One region of the Caldalkalibacillus horti genome, then DNA from elsewhere that is predicted to be linked to it. Evidence: riboswitches for the same ligand, from Rfam matches in the RefSeq annotation. Region 1 holds a riboswitch; the other holds the start of a gene.
The links. A riboswitch is a leader RNA that binds a small molecule or an ion and turns the genes downstream of it on or off. The one in region 1 is predicted to bind cyclic di-AMP.
Positions count from the first base shown of each region.

Region 2: it holds a riboswitch for cyclic di-AMP, as region 1 does, so the genes downstream of both, J2S11_RS10510 (universal stress protein) here and J2S11_RS04700 (TrkH family potassium uptake protein) in region 1, are expected to answer to the same signal.

Region 1 is NZ_JAUSTY010000003.1:220,645-229,810, reverse strand. Features, by position in the region: gene J2S11_RS04720 (quaternary amine ABC transporter ATP-binding protein) at 1-768, opposite strand, end outside; gene J2S11_RS04715 (ABC transporter permease) at 1,235-1,966, opposite strand; gene J2S11_RS04710 (fluoroquinolone export ABC transporter permease subunit) at 1,966-2,673, opposite strand; gene J2S11_RS04705 (ABC transporter ATP-binding protein) at 2,670-3,521, opposite strand; gene J2S11_RS04700 (TrkH family potassium uptake protein) at 3,555-4,934, opposite strand; cyclic di-AMP (ydaO/yuaA leader) riboswitch at 5,175-5,336, opposite strand; gene J2S11_RS04695 (class I SAM-dependent methyltransferase) at 5,598-6,782, opposite strand; gene J2S11_RS04690 (Na-translocating system protein MpsC family protein) at 6,877-7,578, opposite strand; gene J2S11_RS04685 (Na-translocating system protein MpsC family protein) at 7,615-8,301, opposite strand; gene J2S11_RS04680 (uracil-DNA glycosylase) at 8,655-9,166, opposite strand, start outside.
Region 2 is NZ_JAUSTY010000007.1:214,129-223,294, reverse strand. Features, by position in the region: gene J2S11_RS10535 (DmpA family aminopeptidase) at 1-853, opposite strand, end outside; gene J2S11_RS10530 (DedA family protein) at 915-1,571, opposite strand; gene J2S11_RS10525 (ArsR/SmtB family transcription factor) at 1,966-2,289, opposite strand; gene J2S11_RS10520 (SRPBCC family protein) at 2,289-2,723, opposite strand; gene J2S11_RS10515 (MFS transporter) at 2,995-4,203, shown strand; gene J2S11_RS10510 (universal stress protein) at 4,318-4,965, opposite strand; cyclic di-AMP (ydaO/yuaA leader) riboswitch at 5,192-5,372, opposite strand; gene J2S11_RS10505 (hypothetical protein) at 5,788-6,117, shown strand; yybP-ykoY riboswitch at 6,228-6,414, shown strand; gene J2S11_RS10500 (TerC family protein) at 6,454-7,257, shown strand; gene J2S11_RS10495 (GerMN domain-containing protein) at 7,347-8,018, opposite strand; gene J2S11_RS10490 (sensor histidine kinase) at 8,076-9,166, opposite strand, start outside.

The DNA.
Region 1 (9,166 bases):
CGAAGGAGATGTCATAATCTCTTCAGGGGTACCAATCTGAACAATTTTACCATCCTTCATCATGGCAATCCTGTCCCCAAGTTTAAGTGCTTCGTCCAAGTCATGGGTGATGAATAAGATGGTTTTCTTAAGTGTTCTTTGCAATTGTAAAAGCTCATCTTGCATTTCTTTTCTAATTAAGGGATCTAGCGCACTAAACGCTTCATCCATCAACAGAATATCTGATTCATTAGCCAAGGCTCGGGCTAATCCTACCCTCTGCTGCATACCACCACTAAGCTCGTCTGGCTTGCTGTTTTCGTATCCCTTTAGGCCAACAACCTCAAGGGATTCTCTTGCTTTCTTTTCACGTTCTTGCTTGGGAATACCCTGTACCTCCAAACCATACTCTACGTTCTTTAGTACCGTGCGATGAGGAAATAGAGCAAAGCGCTGGAATACCATTCCTAGCTTTTTTCGACGTGTTTGCATCAATTGTGTTTTATCCATTTTTACGATGTTTTCACCGTCAATGTGGATATCGCCATAGGTGGGGTTAATGAGGCGGTTGATAAGGCGGATAAGCGTTGATTTACCACTTCCTGAAAGACCCATAATGACAAAGAGCTCGCCCTCTTCGACTTCAAAGGTGGCTCGGTCAACACCGATATTCATGCCCGTGTCTTTGAAGATTTGTTGTTTACTCTGGCCTTTTTCTAAGCGCTGATACGCTTCCTTAGGCTTAGAGCCGAAAATTTTGGTGACTCCCCTCACTTCAATCTTTTTCATATTCAGTTTGACTCCTCTCTATACCTTATTCATTATAAGTAGAGGGTTTTTAGAGTACAAATCGTGTATTCTCCATAATTTCTACCTATCCATGTGTATGTGAAACTGTAAGCAAACTAGTAGATAAGTTCCTTAGGATTCTTCCAGAATACTGGACGATGGTCTCATTTTCACCTCTTTCATTTCATATTTTGGTAAAAAACAAGGAACATTATACTTTCTTTAGAAAAATGGAGAATGAGTACCATGGTTTACGTACCCTTATCTCCTCCCTTTTAAACCAAAAAAGAGGAGAAAATTTTTTTCTCCTCTAAACGACCTATATTCATTCCTCCTTCTAAGTAACCAGTTAATGATACGTGGAATCGAATTAATTGGAAGGAAGTCTATCAAGATATTAATATTAAACCTAATGTAAAGGTCGAAATTATCAGACATGGAATTATTAACTAATTGGCACTGACTACTATGATTGTTGGCGGTAATACCGTAGAAACAAGCTGGTGAGCAGAAGCATATGAAATATCAATCCTATCATATACAAGAAGAATGTTATTCCTAAATTCTCACCGAGTAGTGCCCCATTCAAATATAGTCTAGAAGGCCAATAGGTCGGCAGTATAATGCCTAATGTTTGCCACGGGTCAGGGATGAAGTAAGGAAAAATGGCACCCAGCAGCATGAGACTGGCGAGCTTTGATAGAGCTAGTCCTTCTACCTTGTTGGCGGCGAAGGCGACTAGGAAAAGTGTGTAAAGTGGTGCTTGCAAGGCGAGTAAAATAAGGACGGCAATATTTTCAATTTGGTGTTTTGAAATGCCGTTGGCCAAGAGGAATAAAGCCGACATTAGAATCGTTATTGTAACAGGTAAAAGTAGACGGTAAATCAAATAACCATGTCTCCCTAGTGGAGATACTGTATAGTAATCTATAATCCTTTCATCGCGCTCATCGAGCATAAGCAATCCTGTTGCCGTACCAATTAATTGAGGGATAACAAGCATGATGAGTATCGTAATAAAATCATTATAGGACAGAAGATCAAATCCAGTATACACAATCAGCCAGTCTGCAACTACAGGCAAGACATACCGAATAAGAAGAAGTAGTAACAGAGGACCAATACCAATTAGCATAAACATGGGATTCCTAGCCGCATTTTTTATATCACTGATAAGCAAGGTCTTATATTTAAGCATCAGTTTTTCCCCTCATCCAACATTTTTATCGTTCTTTGTAACAGACTTACGCTCCACCAGCCTGCAAAACCAATCCATAACAATAAAACTATAATTGCGTACACCGCATCACCTAGACTAATGATTTGATTTGATCCTTCAATAAGGAGAAGGGATCCTTCAGTCGGTAGAAGCTTATAGAGTGGTGAAGGAAGCCAATTTAAATATCCAAGAACAGGAAATACGAACGGTAGGGCGAAGCCTTGAGACAGCAGAAGAAATCCATTAATAGAGTGACTAAGCACGGCTGCACACATCCCGAGTAACGTAAAGAAGAAGGAGGATAACAATACTCCAAGTGTGAATGCGATCGGCGAAACAGGCCATCCCTTCACAGCTATATGAATGACGTAAGCTGCAGCTAGCGAAAGGACAGAGAGGGAAAGGCACCTAGCAATGACATACTCTTTTACGCGAAGCGGAGTAGCAAACAGACTCTCCTGAATGCCCTGTTCTCTTTCCAACAAAAGCATACCTCCTGAGAAAAAAAGCCCTAAAGCTGCCGGGTCAGAGAATGTAAGCAGGACGATTGTTTTATCCACATAGGCTTCTGGTAGTAAAAGTAAGAGACTGATATAAACGGCGCAAACCAACAGATAAACATGGTAGAAACGTTGCTTCCATTGAAAGCGAACATCGAAAGTCACTAGACTTCTAATCCTCATCATAAGCTTGCTCCTGTCACCTTCATAAAGATTTGGTCCAACGTGGCTTCCATAGAATGCATCGTAATGATAGGGTGAGAGCGAATCACATGAAGATAACGCTCGTTTTCTCCTATACCTTCTAACGGGAATTCCTCAGTATAACGTTGGCCATCTACTTCGAACTCCACCTTGAGCTGACGTTGTCCGTACTGTAGCATCAGATTTTTTGGCGAATCAATTAGATTAATTTCACCACCCACAATAAAGGCAACTCGGTCGCATAGCTGTTCAGCAGTCTGCATCTGGTGGGTGGTGAGTAGAATCGTAGTTCCAGATTGTTTGCGTTCTAGGATGAGTTGCTTTAATCTATCTGCATTGACGGGATCGAGTCCAGAGGTAGGTTCATCAAGAAAAAGGATTTCTGGATTCCCAAGTATGGCACGGCAGTAATTTAAGCGCATTTTCATGCCCTTTGAGAAGTGCTCGAATTTGACATGTGCATATTCCTTTAGGTTTACTTGCTCTAATAAAGCTATAGGGTCGTTCTCCTGATTGCGATAGAGAGATTGGAAATGTCTCAGGTTTTCTAATGCTGTAAACCGACTATAAAAGTTAGGGAATTCAAAAGCTACTCCAATCCGTTCATAGTAATCGGAAGTCACAGTTTTCATCTCTTGGGAAAATACTTGGACAGAACCTGTGTAGTTTCTTAATTTACCGATCAAGATGTTTTGCGTAGTGCTTTTGCCTGCCCCAGAAGGTCCTAAAAAACCAAGAATCTCCCCTCGCTTCACTTCGAAATTTAGTCCATGCAATATTTTTTGTTCATACTTCGGATACGCATAGTTCAAATTTTTCACCTGAATCACATGTCTCACTCCCTGTTTTTCCTATTTGCATTTTTAACCAATCAAAATATGATCTTCCGGGTAACCCAGTTTTGATGATCTTTTTTTACGGGCCAAGGCAAAGGCCAACGTCAATGGGCCCAACCGTCCCGCAAACATGGTGAGGGTGACGATGACCTTGCCAAGGGGAGATAATTCGCTGGTCAGTCCCATGGAAAGCCCTGTTGTGCTAAAAGCAGAAGTAGCTTCAAATAAAACTTCAAGAAAATGTTCCTCCAACATGTCTTCTGTAATAGTTAAGAGCAGCGCAACGACAAGCACAAAGGTAAGTGAACTAATGACGACAGCAAGGGCACGCATGACGACTTCTTGATTAATTTTGCGCTGGAAGGCATGGATCTGTCCACCGCCGCGAAAGGTGTTTAGAGTGGCCAAAAGGAGAACAACGAAGGTGTTGACCTTGATTCCCCCACCTGTGCCGCCTGATGCCGCTCCGATAAACATCAATATGATGATGACAAATTGAGAGGCAGTCAGCATGCTGGCAATATCAATGGTATTGAATCCCGCACTTCGGGGTGTAGCTCCTTGGAAGAAAGCAGCTGAAACCCGTTCCCCAAAAGTTAAATGACCAAATGTATTGTAGTTCCAGCTCTCCAGTAAAAAGATAAGGAGAAAACCTCCTGCCAAAAGAAGACCGGATGCGAGAAGCACAATTTTGGAATGCAGGGATAGCCTGCGCCAAGAGCGTTTCTGCACAAGATCAACCACTACGATATATCCCAACCCACCAATAAGAAATAGTAAGACAATAGTTATGATTACGACTGGATCGTCTAAAAATCCAGATAAGCTATCGGACCAAAGAGCAAAGCCCGCATTGTTAAAAGCAGATATTGTGTGGAATAACGCATAATAGGCAGCCTGACCAAGACCCATTTCATCCTTCCATCTCAAAGTAAGGATGACTGTTGCCAAGCTTTCCAAAATAAACACAATCATAGCAATGTATAAACTCAACTTCACCAAACCTTGGGATGAGACGGATTGGGTTGTTTGCTGAATAATCAATCTTTGTTTTAAACCAATTTTTTTGCCTAGTACAATAGCCACCATGACCCCTAACGTCATAAATCCCAAGCCTCCAATTTGAATAAGCATCATAATGACGACTTGCCCAAACGTAGAGTATACACTTCCGGTATCTACAACGACTAACCCGTTTACACAAACGGCTGAAGTAGCGGTAAACCATGCATCAAGCAAGCCAACCGACTTCCCACTGGCTGATGAAAGGGGTAGGGAGAGCAGGAGAGTTCCAATTCCAATTAATAGAGCAAATACACTCATAATCAGTTGAGGTGGACCCATCTCCTGAATTCGTGTTCTAACGTTTCTTCTCATACTTATTCTCCATATAACGAATGTCTTCATTACGGCCAATCATCAACAGAATATCTCCCGTGCTGAACCGAATCGACCCAGCCCGATGATCATAAATTGTTTTTTCATACTTTCAAATCACCGCCTCATTATTGTTTAACTCTTACCTTTTTTATCACATCAATGGCTGCTTTTATCAGTAGTATCAGTACCAATAAAACACAAAAAAACCCAAGAGCAGAGAATTCTGCTGCCAGGGTTTTGCATGACAAATAACATGGTAACGGGCTGCGCTTCTCTCTCAAACGCCTACGAGGTTAGCTGTCGGGTTCGGGCTTGAGAGTGCCCGTCGTTATGATTGTATGACAACCAAAACGATTAACCCCATTGAAACCAAATTGGCTTCAGGTGGTTCCCCCGTTTTCCATAATGGAAACTCGGCGACTTTATGCAATTAAAGAATTATTATAAGGAATAATACTCCTATTTTCGATAAAAGTAAAGTGTAAAAATGGATGAAGGATAAAGGTACTGATCTAGCCACGCAAAACAGTCATCATTGAAGTGATACATGGGAGTAATGAATAGAGGGAAGGTAATCTATTTTTCTATTTATTGCTTGGCGGTCACCTTAATTATATTATTTTTCTTTTAAAATATGTGGTATTGCACAAATGCAATACCACATACGTTTGATAAAGAACTAAAAGTTTTTTAACTCTCTTCTAATAAAGGGGCTAGCCTATCTTCAAGAGCACGCTCCAAATAAGGCTTAGCTTGAATAAAGTCTCTAAATGTCGTGTATTCTCTGACTAGCTGCTTTTGTTTGTCCTTTGCTAAGGACTCCTCTTTGATAGCTCGAATTAATATATTTTTCGGGGTATGCTCCAAATCTATAAATTCCAGCAGCTGTGTCCTATATCTCAAAATACTGAGTAGCTTTGCTCGGATGGAATCTGTTGCTAATGAAGCAAAGCGTTCTTTTATAAGACCGTGACCCAGCATAGGCTCAAGGATATCGTTATCTATTTGCGTCAATAGCTCATGCTGACAGCAGGGAACAGACAAAATAATCCCTGCATTCCAACGTACAGCTTTTTCAAGAGCCGCATCCGTTGCCGTATCACAGGCGTGCAAGGTGACCATCATATCAATGGCACTCTTCTCATCATACTTGGCAATATCCCCTACTTTAAACTGTAGGTTCTCATAACCAAACTGTTCAGCGAGCTGCTGACAGTGACGAATTACATCCTCTTTTAAATCTAATCCCGTGATATGCACGTCAAGCTTTTCAAGCTCAACTAAGTAATAGTACAGAGCAAACGTTAGATATGATTTACCACAGCCGAAATCTAGGATTTGTACTGTTCGATTCCTTGGAAGATGTGGAAGAATATCACGAATCATTTCAAGAAAACGATTGATCTGCCTGTATTTATCATATTTCTTATTGTGAACTTTGCCTGATTCAGTCATGACTCCTAATTCAACGAGAAATGGTACAGCTATGCCCTCTTCTAAAATATACGTTTTCTGGCGATTATGCTGACGATCAATGCTCTTTTTAGTCGGAGGCTTTGTCATGATTTTTAGCTTCCCTTTTTTACTCACTAGGATGTGATAGTCATTATCGGTTGTTTGAAGCACTGCCTGTCTATAGCTTTCCTGCAAGAGACTTTCTACCCGCTCTATAGACTCCTCACCTAGCAAGTTTTCATGCTTCACCTTGTTTTCATAATAATAGCTGAATTGATAGTGCATAACTCCCTTCAGCTCCACTGGCTTAATTTGAACTTTTTGGGCTAGAGATCCGTCCTTCTTACGCACCTGACTGAGAATGGCTTGTACCCACGTGTTCTGCTCTATGTGTTGTCGTAATATGTTAATCAGTTCCACTAGCACTTCCTCCTATTTAAGCATCATACTCAGCTATGAGTGAGATTACTTCTAGATAACTTATTATAGCGATCTGACGTTAGAGTTGCCAGTGTCATGATTTTAGAACAAAACACATAAGTCCTTTATCCTCTTTTAAATTCCAATCGACAAAGATATCATTGACCTGTCGTCTAAAAATCTGTTCAAATTGACCACTTCGGTGAAAATGAGCCTTTTCCAATTCATCTTTTGTAAATAGAAGTTCCTTTTCAAAGCCTTTAGCAATCAAAGCTTTTTCTATAGGAATCAAAATCCCTATTCTTAGAACAACATAGATGGTAGGTGAGATCCGATGAACCGTCGTTTCATTTGGTACCTTTTGTACTAGCCCACTAATCCGATTGACCTCTGCTTCTAGCTTTTCAATATCTACTGACTCCTCTTCTCCCCGTGTTTCCTGAACAAAGCGCTGTTCATCATGCTGTAGAGCGGCTATAATCACACCTGAATTATTCGGAAAGTTCCAATCGTGATAGAAGCTACCCACCTCTATATCAAAGGTGACCTGTATCACTCCCTTTAATTCCTCCACCGTGCTTGTAATGATTGTCCTTCGTGCACTTGTTACACTCTTGCTTCTTTTCTCCTGGAGCAATACCTCTTCCATAGGAGAAATGAATCCACGTATGTAAAAAACCAGGTACCGGTTGTTGATCGCTGCATAGCAGGATTCCGGTCCTCTGCCAAATTTTTTCCGCAGTAGCTTACTCATATAGCTACTGACATGCTTTAGCTTATCTTGAATGTATTCCATTTCCTCACCATATCCTTTATCCTATAGTTGTTAGACTCAGCTTGCTTTAAGGATCTCTAAGTAAATGAGAGCTGTATCTTGTTCATAGTCCCAAAGAACAGAAACGTGGTCAAAGGTATGCTCATAATCCCAGCCCAGTCTTTGGCTTAATCGGTGGAGGAAGCTTGCTCTTCTAGGATTTTCTCTTTTTCTTAAAAGCTTCTCATGCCCTTGCTTAAATAGCATTTTCTCTATATCAAATAATACCCCCGAACAAGCAAGTAAAAAAGCATGCTGGTGGACTTCCATCACTTTTACCCTTTCTGGTTCAGTATGAATCTCGGTATAACAGTCTACCACGATTTCTGCAAATGTATGAGCGGAATTCGCTACATCTGACATGAATCCTTTCTCTTCTTTGGCCATGATGATACCTTGATTAGCTCCGTACTTCCAATCGTAATACCACCTCTCTACCTGGAATGCCATCGTTTGCTTTAGTTGATCCTCTAGCTCTTCTAGCAATGGCTTCATGATGACATCACGTATTTTCTCCACGAGAAACATTTCACCCTGATTAATGAGGCTTGATTCCAACGGAGATAAGATATTTTTGAGTGTGATGACTAAGTAGGGGCTGTGCAAATAAGAAGTACATGTCGGAGGGCTCATGCCAAAGTAAGTTGACATTTTGTCTTTCAGCATGATTGAGATTCGTTGAGTTTGGTTGTCATTAGGAATCATTTTATTAAATTGTCCCCCTTTAGTTGCTTGATCAGCTCCTTTTTCTTTTTCATCTTTATAGAGTCTGGTCGAGTATAAGTATGTATTCACTTACTGTACGGTAAAACTTGGGCTTTCAAATAAGAAAAAGCCTAACTTCTCTATGATATAAAGAAGTTAGGCCATGGAAAGACTACACTTTCTTCCATTTACCTAAGGAATAGCGTTATGTAAGCTAATTGAAATCTTAAGATTAGTCGGTAATTAATGACAGTTAGACATTAACCAACGCTAGTATATACCATAAACCTTTTTGTTTCAACCACTTTCAGATACCCCGCCTAAGATTTCACGCCCATCTATCCCTTTCTTCTTTAAGCTTGTAAATTCCACTTAACGGATTCTTGCCCTGAATCCTGCAGAAGCTGATTGGCAGTAGAAAATGGACGGCTGCCGAAAAATCCACGACGCGCTGAAAACGGACTAGGATGTGGAGACTGAAGAATGGAATGCTGAGGATTAGTGATAAGTAGCTTTTTCTCTTGAGCGTGTTTGCCCCACAGAATAAATATCACTGGCTTTTCTCTCTCATTCAATTTCCTGATGACTTGATCCGTAAACGTTTCCCAGCCCATCCCTTTATGGGAATTAGGTTGACCTTGTCTAACCGTTAAAACGGTGTTTAATAAAAGCACTCCTTGCTTCGCCCATTCTATTAAGTGACCATGATTGGGGATTTGGAAGCCTACGTCTTGTTCGAGCTCCTTATAGATGTTCTGTAATGATGGTGGCGTTGGGACACCGGGCTGTACCGAAAAGCTCAGCCCGTGGGCCTGTCCATGTCCATGATATGGATCCTGGCCTAAAATGACAATCTTTGTTTCGG
Region 2 (9,166 bases), on a different contig from region 1:
CTTCTTTTCCTAAGTCTGCTGTTGTTGCTTCCATTGTTGCTTCTTTCGTTTCTACTGTTACTCCTCTAGTGTTTGCCTGTACCTTTTCCTGATCTACTCTAATTGTTCGTTGACCTTCTAATTGCTCAACTTTTGATAGATATCGCTCTAGCTGGAACTCCTCTCTTTTTCCAAAATTGCTTAACACTAAAGAGCCAAGAGTATAGGTCGAATCAGAATCACTCGAATCATCCTTAATGATTCTGGAGGATGAGCCAATCCCCCCTTTATATCCAAAGCAGACCATTCCCTTGCCTGCACCCACAGCTCCTTCAGGGACCTGATCCGTTGAAGCTTGTCTAATCGCTTCTAAGGCGTGTTCAGGCGTAACATACAAATTCCTAATTGAATTTAAGTACCCATCGTTACACTCTGCCGTTACCATATTAATCGTGCTTGTCGTATCTCCTATTTCAGGATTCTCTTGAAGCATGTGCTGTAAGGCTCCATGTGTAACAGCTGGAACAGAAAGGGTATTAGTCAGCATAATGGGCGATTCAATTTGACCTAGCTCGTCCACCTGGACTAGTCCTGTCGTTTTGCCGAAGCCATTAAGTACATAGCTTGCCGCTACTACCTTCTCTCTAAATAATGATCCACCGTGGGGGAGAATTGCCGTAACTCCTGTACAAGCGTACTCCTCTTGAGCTTCTTCATTCGAATCACCCTCTAGCTGAGCATTAGGCTTGATAGGACTATCTATTGTGACATGACCGACTCTGACATCGGCTACGTCTGTTATACAATTTTTCTCTCCAGTCGGTAGCCTGCCCACTTTAATTCCTAAACTCCGTGCTTTTGCTCTTTTATTCACTCCCCGTCTCCCTTCTACGCTTTAGAAAAGCTAAAAACATATATAATAAAATCCTCTCTCCTTAAGGGGAAGGAGGCTTCTGTCTTTCCTTATTAAAGCTTAGCATTTTCTTTTTCATTTTCAAAAATTTCCGTAGTCTCAAGTAGCCTAACACAGCTAGCAGCACACAAAGTCCGATAAAAATATATTTTAAATACGCTTCAAATAGAGAAAAGACGTATTGCCACTGCTCTCCAAAGATAAATCCTATTCCCACAAAAGCAAGCACCCAGAGAGCCGCTCCTAAATAGGCATAGAAGGCAAAAGTTCTAAAAGGAATACGTATGATCCCCACAAAGTAGCCAATAAATTGCCTAATCCCTGGCATAAAAAAACTGAAGGTAAGAAACCAATTGCCATATTTCTCATAGTTTTTTCTTGTTTTTTCCAAATGCTCTAGCTTCACCGATAACCATTTACCATAACGCTTAGTAAGTGGAAATCCAACGTTGTATCCGATCCAGTATGTGATTGTCATGCCAATCGCAGCACCTCCAAAAGCGGCTGCAATAGCTGGAAGTAAATCCAAAACACCTTTAAAGGAAAGATATCCTGTGTATGTTAATGTTGTATTCCCAGGAGGGATCGGCAGGGCAATGGCATCTAAAGGCAGTCCAATCAGTAGCACTAAGTATCCGTATTGAGCAAACAACTGCTCGACTAGTTCCAGTAGTTTCATGTTCTCTCATACTCCAATCCGATCTTATCCTGTCCTTTATCCTATCAACAACTTTTCTTTTATCATGTGCTATTCTTTCCTTAAGTTCAAGCTCTATAAATAGAATATGAAAAATTATAGAAATAACAAAGATACCTTAGATTGAATAATCATACGACCAGAGTCTTATTTCAATAGTATTGGCAGATTGCACCCTCCATCCCCCTTAGAGCAGGACAAAAAAGGTGCATGAAAAAGACGCCTGTCCACTCCATTTTAAATTGGTGAGAGGCATCTTTTTTCTCTAGATAGGGACTTTCGTAGTTTTCTGCAGTCCTCTCGGACATCATCTTTATTACTTAGCTTTTATTTCTTGTATTTGTATTTAAGAATAATTTTATATGGCATAGGACTTTTATTCGTCTTCCTGTTCCACAAGATATCTGAGCTTATCCAAACTGTTATCCCAAAACCTATCATAGTAGGATAACCAGCGCTTCAGCTCCATCAATGGCTCTGGATGTAGTCGATACCGGTTTTCTCGACCAATCTTGCGACTACTCACAAGCTCTGCTTCAGCCAAAATGCGTAGGTGTTTAGATACGGCTGTACGTGTCATCGGAAAATGATTACTGATTTCTGTGACCGGTAGCTCTTTGTCCGCAAGCAGTTCCAAAAGCTTACGTCTTGTAGGATCTGCAATCGCTTGGAACACATCGTGCTTAATAGCCGCAGCCATTACTCTTCCACGACCTTCCTAAGTCTTTGATCAACGATTCCTTCCCAGCCCTGATTCATACGTTCTCGAATGGCTTTATTTGACTGCTGTGAGGCTGGTATGATTTCATCAGCATCTCCCCACCCTGAATGGATAAGCGTAAATTCTGTCTCACCATTCAAGTCCTTAAGCTCGAAGCTGACAACCCACCCTTGCTCTCCCCAAGTGAAAGAAAGACGATAAGGAGGCTCTAGCTCCAAGACCTTACAGCTGGAGCGCTCAAACTGTGAATCTATATGAAATTCAGCACCCACTTCCGCTTTAAACGTGTTTGGCATGAACCATGCTTCTATTCCTTCAGAGGTTGCTACAGCGTTCCATACCTTTTCAATAGGAGCTTTATAGACCACTCTTTTCGTTATATCTACTACTTTATCTGACTTTTGCTCTGCCAAGGGTATCCCTCCAATTTTTTTATTATGAAACCATTAGGTTTCGCTTTTAGATTTGATTATATGACACCTATTGGTTTCGTGTCAACTAGCTATACTACTTTGTTTTGTTAACGAATTGTTGACTTTGTGAAAATGAATTGTGATCTAAATCATTTTGATAGATAAAAAATGATTTTCTTGATAAACTAAATTGTCCTCAAGAAATAAAGTTTATATACTTAGGACAAGATAGACTATGGAGAAAGTGAGAGCATACGATATGACACAGAAAATGTCAGCAGACCAAAACAAAAAAATGCTTATTTTAATGATTAATATGTTTATTGCCATCGGAAGCTTTGGGATTATTATTCCTATTCTTCCAACTTATCTAAAATCTATAGATCAAGGTGGAATGGCAGCGGGATTAATGATCGCTATTTTCGCTGGTGCCCAGCTTTTATTTTCTCCCTTTGCCGGAAGATGGGCGGACCAATACGGGCGCAAAAAAATGATTGTGCTTGGCTTAGCTGGTTTAACCCTCTCTATGTTTATTTTTTATGCCACTGATTCAATTTGGATTCTTTACGCTTCTAGAGCCATCGGAGGGGTTGGGGCGGCTTTATTAGTTCCCGCTATTTTTGCTTACATCGCCGATATTACAACGCTTGAACAACGAGCCAGGGGAAACAGCTTTGTTTCGGCAGCCATGTCTCTAGGGATTGTTATCGGTCCTGGAGTCGGAGGTTTCTTAGCGGACTTTGGACTTAAAATGCCTTTTCTTATTTCAGCCCTTGTTTCGCTAGCAGCTGTTGCCTTCTCCGTCTTTATCTTGAAGGATAACACCAGACCGCAAAAAGCACCTGTAGCAACAGAGGGTGAGGTTTCCTTGTTTAAGCAAATTCTTATGTCAGGGAGAACCCCTTACTTTATCCCACTAGTCATTACGTTAGTCATGAGCTTTGGTCTAATGGCTTACGAATCTATCTTAGGATTGTTTGTGGATCATCAGTTTGGAGCTACACATCGCGAAATTGCGATGATGATTACAGTGGCTGGAATCATTAGTGTAGTTGTTCAATTGTTTGTGGTCGAAAAAATAGTAAGTAAACTAGGAGAAGGAATGGTTCTTAATGTTTTTATTGCTCTAGCAGCTATCGGGTTCCTACTATCCATATTTGCTAATAGCTTTGTCTTATTCTTTGGTATTACCCTACTGATATTCTTAGCTACTTCGATCCTTCGTCCTGTATTAACTACTATCATCTCCAAAAATGCAGGGGATCAACAAGGGTTTGCTATGGGGTTAAATAACGCTTATATGAGTATCGGAAATATTTTAGGACCGACACTTGCTGGCTTGCTTTATGATGTGCAGGTCCTTTATCCTTTTATGCTTGGTCTGGTCCTACTAGGAATTACGTTATTTATTTCAATTGGCTGGCAAAGAAAAGCGATGAAGAGCACGACCATTGAATCTTTAGAGCCACCAAAACCATAAACATTAGCAGCAATCTTGATGTTTGACGTTCAATGAAAAAACAGGCAGTATGCACATCCGTGCTACTGCCTGTTTTTTATCTCAGCTCTGTTATAGCGTATGATTCTGCTGGCACTATTCTTCTAATTCATCAATAGTTCCGTTATGAACTCTAAGCGTAACTTTTTTATGATCCTTGTGTCTGATAAATAGCCCGTTATCAAAATCTGTATGGATATCCCTAAAGAACATTCCTTCTATTCCACAGGAAAGATTGCTATTGTAAGTAATGGAATAGCCCTCATCTTCTTTGATTAAGTAAGCACGAACACCTTTTTCAAATTCATCCTCCATTTGAGGAAGCTCTCTTTGAACAGACACAATGTGCACATCTATAAATTCAATCTGATTAAGAATCTCATTAATAATAGATCCTCTTAAAATCTCCTCCCATCTTGTTCGTGGAGATTGACCAATTACAATTTGGGATACATGCTTCTCTCTTGCTACATTAGCAATAATTTCAGATACCTTTTTCGATTTATTTTCGACGATCATTAATGAGCCATTATATTGCTTTGCAAGCTTCTTCCATTCTTTCTCATGATCCTCTCGCTTGGTATCCACTTCGTGATTTACTGAACAAACACTTAGTATATACAGAGGAGCAGTAAGTGATTGTGCTATTCTCCATCCTCTTCTTATCAAACGCTCAGCATTCGGTCCGTATGAAATACACACTAGAATACATTCACTTGGTACATTTTCAAAACTTTTTCCCATAATTACCACCTGTCTATATAATCTTGTTACACGATCCGTATTACACCATTCTTCCCTTAGCTTTAGATAAAACGTAATGATTCATGCGTAAAGCAAGGGTGGGCGAGTAGCAACCATTGCACTCTTGTTAAAAAGGTAAAATTATCCTTTATCCACTGCTTTGGGCAATATGAAACCACAGAGATTGAATTCTCTGTGGTCGAATGTATAACGACACAGCTTCACCATCTCCTCTCTAAACAACGCTTACGGAGTTAGCTGTCGGATTCGGACAGTGAGAGTTGCCCTACTTGATTGCTCAAGATTCACCCCATGCTCCCTACATCTGATTTTTCGGCTTACCAGATGTATAAAGACAATTGGTTCCCCCGTTCCTGATCAAGGTCAGGACTCAGCGACTTAGATAACAAAACGTCAATTTAGTTTTCATGAATATAATCATACTCCTATTTTATTCTTTGTAAAGGGATAAAAGCAACCAAAAATAGTACTTTACGCACATTTTTCAATAATAATCTCATTAATGATTGGTTTCCCTGAATATATCTCCTTTTTTCTTTGATTTTGTTCATATCTTCCTTTATTTTCTGTCTAATATCGTCCAAATCCCCTGCATTTTACAGTTATGTTGCTCTTTTTTTTCATATCTTTAATTTATTGTTTTATTTCTGTGAAAAAATGAATTAAAAACTCCCTAAATGCTTGAGCAGCTTTAGATAAATAATGATTTTATTGCAAGACTTATACGCTAGAATAAGATTTTGAAAATGTCTTCGGTCTAGTTGCGGTCTCCCCCACTTTACAGGAGGCGTAGATACAAACATGATGTATTCAACAGGCTACGTTCCTACTGTTTCTAAGCAGCCTGAATTGGCCTGGGAGCTATTGCGTGAGCTAGCCTTCCCGTCTACATCAGAAGCTCGCCAAAAGTACTGGGGAGCACAAATAACAAAAAGCCTCGCCGAAAATCAAGGAAGAATGAATAATCCTTGGTGGGAGACTACGCTGTCCTATATGGATCGAATCACGAAAAATGCCTATCTCTATAGCCCAATATGGAACCGTTCTCGCCAAAGCATGAATGAGGATCTTGAAAGGATGATCAAAGAAGGTACAGATATTCGTCGTGACCCGTTGGACAAAGCTAATTGACAAAAAATTTGGAACTCATTAACTAAAAGCTAAGTCAATCCTTGTCCAAAACAGAAAATTGATCTGTTGACAAATGAAATCTCCTGCACTACAATGATCTTAACTTAATATTCTTCTTCAAAGGGGAGTAGCGTTCAGGAGGTTTCCTGAAAACAAAGTCGTCATTACATGGATTATGTGCGAGTCATAACCATCGGCTTTGTTGGCATGATATTTTTGACTACTAATTATGCTTAGCAAGACCTTTGCCCATTCGTTGGCAGGGGTCTTTTTGTATTTTTTCGGGCCGCTCCAGCTAAGGGATGAAGAAAATAGACAACCTTAGGAGGAGAAAAAATGGAAGCATCATTACTTCTTGAATATGGCTGGGTGCTGCTTGTCTTAATTGCCCTTGAGGGAATTTTGGCAGCAGATAACGCTTTAGTCATGGCCGTTATGGTTAAGCATTTACCGGAGGAGCAGCGTAAAAAAGCACTCTTCTATGGATTAGCAGGAGCTTTCGTCTTACGATTTGCTTCACTCTTTTTGATCTCGTTTCTTGTTAATGTATGGCAGGTGCAGGCGATTGGTGCCATTTATCTATTGTATATTGCCATTAATCATATTTTGAAGCAGTATGTCTTTAAAAAGGATGAGGATTCGCTTAAGCCAAAGAAAGAATCTGGCTTCTGGATGACTGTGTTTAAAGTAGAATTAGCAGATTTAGCGTTTGCTGTAGATTCTATCCTTGCTGCAGTTGCGTTAGCCGTTACATTGCCAGCCACTAACCTTCCTGAAATCGGAGGGCTTGATGGGGGACAATTCTTAGTTATTTTTGCTGGTGGTCTTATCGGAGTTATTATTATGCGATTTGCTGCCACTTATTTTGTAAAGCTATTGAAGGCACGACCTGCTTTGGAAACAACGGCTTTCCTCATTGTCGGTTGGGTAGGTGTGAAATTAGCCTTGTATACTCTAGCACACCCTGATATTAATTTCCTTTCTCACGATTTTATTGAGTCTACTTTATGGAAATCCATTTTCTGGGCTGTTTTAGTGGGGATTGCTGTGATTGGTTGGTTCCTATCTGGCAAAGTGAAAGTGGAAAGTGCGATTACAGACAAAGAGGAAGAAGTGCTCAAAAAAGTGCAGAATCAATAAAACTAGATAAGGGTGACGACAAAATGTCGTCACCCTAGCTTTTTAAAAGGAATATATATTGAAACTTATCATTCTTTTGGTCTCAGCTCTTAGGAGGACCATTCCTCATAATCCTCTGGATTAGGAGCAGCATAAGGTTCATCTGTGCTCACATGACCTAATAAAGACTCTTCAATTTCACCTTCAACTAGCACTTGTGTCGCATCTGCTCCAAACTGCTGCATGATCAGTGCTAGCTGATCTAAAAGGAATAGCTCTCCACTTGAACCAAGATTGGCGTTTTTAATCTCACCTGAGAAGCTAACCTCAGCAATTCCATTCGTAATTGTAACAGATTCAACGACTACATCAGGAGGCATTATATTCTGTAGACCTTCCTGTTCTGGCCCATCCATCCAAGCGTGTAGCGCTTCTTTTACTAATTCCTCTTCGTTCTCTGCCTCAATTTCTCTTGTTACACTGTACATATTCATCAAATCATTATCTGAAAAATAGAGGTTAATAGTCTTTTTCACTGAGTCTTTTTCTTCTGGCGCAACTGGTGAAATATCGTCTTCATTGGCCCCTTCTTCTTCTTCGTCTTCTGTTACTCCTTCTTCTCCATCTTCAGTAACCCCGTCCCCTTCTCCAGATACGGGTGGATTGTCATCTGTCCCATTTTCTTGCTCTGTTTGTCCACATGCTGTAGCGATAAGTAATAGAACGGTAAAGAAAGCTAACAGCATAAAAGGCTTCATTTTTTTCATTGTTGTTTTTCTCATTGTTGTTTCCCCCTTTTTTTTGTGATGTTCTTATTGTACATCGAATTTGTATCCTGATTATGTCCTCTGTGTAACAGTTTTGTTACCGAAGCGCAGCTCTACAGTTGTTCCTTGTCCTACCTGGGATTGTAGCCTAACAGTGCCCTGATGCAAGTCCATCATTTGCTTCACAATGGCCATACCCAATCCGCTTCCAAATGGGTTCCAGGTTGATGCTCTACGCGAACGATAAAACGGCTCATATAAATAAGGAATATCCTCCTCATCTATTCCATACCCTTGATCCGTTACGGAACAAACCGTGTACTCTCCTTCCTTTTCTACCTTCACCTTGATTTCACTTTGTTTAGGAGAGTAGTGAAGGGCATTTGAAATTAGGTTATCTAAGCCTTGGAAAAACAAAACACGATCGGCAGGAACACCTAAGCTAGGAGCTCCTTCAAAGCTCAAATGAATCTGTTTACTTTCAGCTAAATGCTGAAAGCTTTTTTTACTATGCTGTTCAATTTGATCTATGCTTATCTTTTCAATTTCTAGCTTTTTCTCCGCCATTCGATACACGTCAAGCATCCCTTGGATCGTTTGCTTCATTTTTTCAATCTGTGTCTGCATATCTTCTAAATATTCCTGATGCAACAAAGCTTGGTTTCGAATTTGCGGCAAATTCTCCACAATCAGCTGTAGCGTGGCCAATGGGGTTTTCAATTCATGAGAGGAAGCACTAATAAATCGACGCTGTCTAAGCTCGTATTGATCTAGCTCCTTGACCATCTGCCTTATTTCTTGGACGAGTTCCCCAATCTCATTATGCCCATCATAGGTCATGGTAAACTCTCTTTTCTGAGGCGTTATACGCTTTAGGTGCTGCATGATTTGACGAATCGGACGCGTAAACCACGAGGCTACAATATAGAATAAGAAAAAGCCTGCAACAGCCGCAAATCCTAAATACATCAGCACTCTTAGGCGAAAAGATGCAACATCCTGCTGCACAGCATTCGCATCCTTCACCATCACTAAGTAGTTGGTTCCGCTCAATGTCCGATGTTCTAATGGAAGTAACGTGTATTGGACATAGCCGAATGAGTCTGTTTCCATATAGTAAACAGTCGGTGCTTCTTGACCTAGCACCTCTAAGCTCAAAGGTT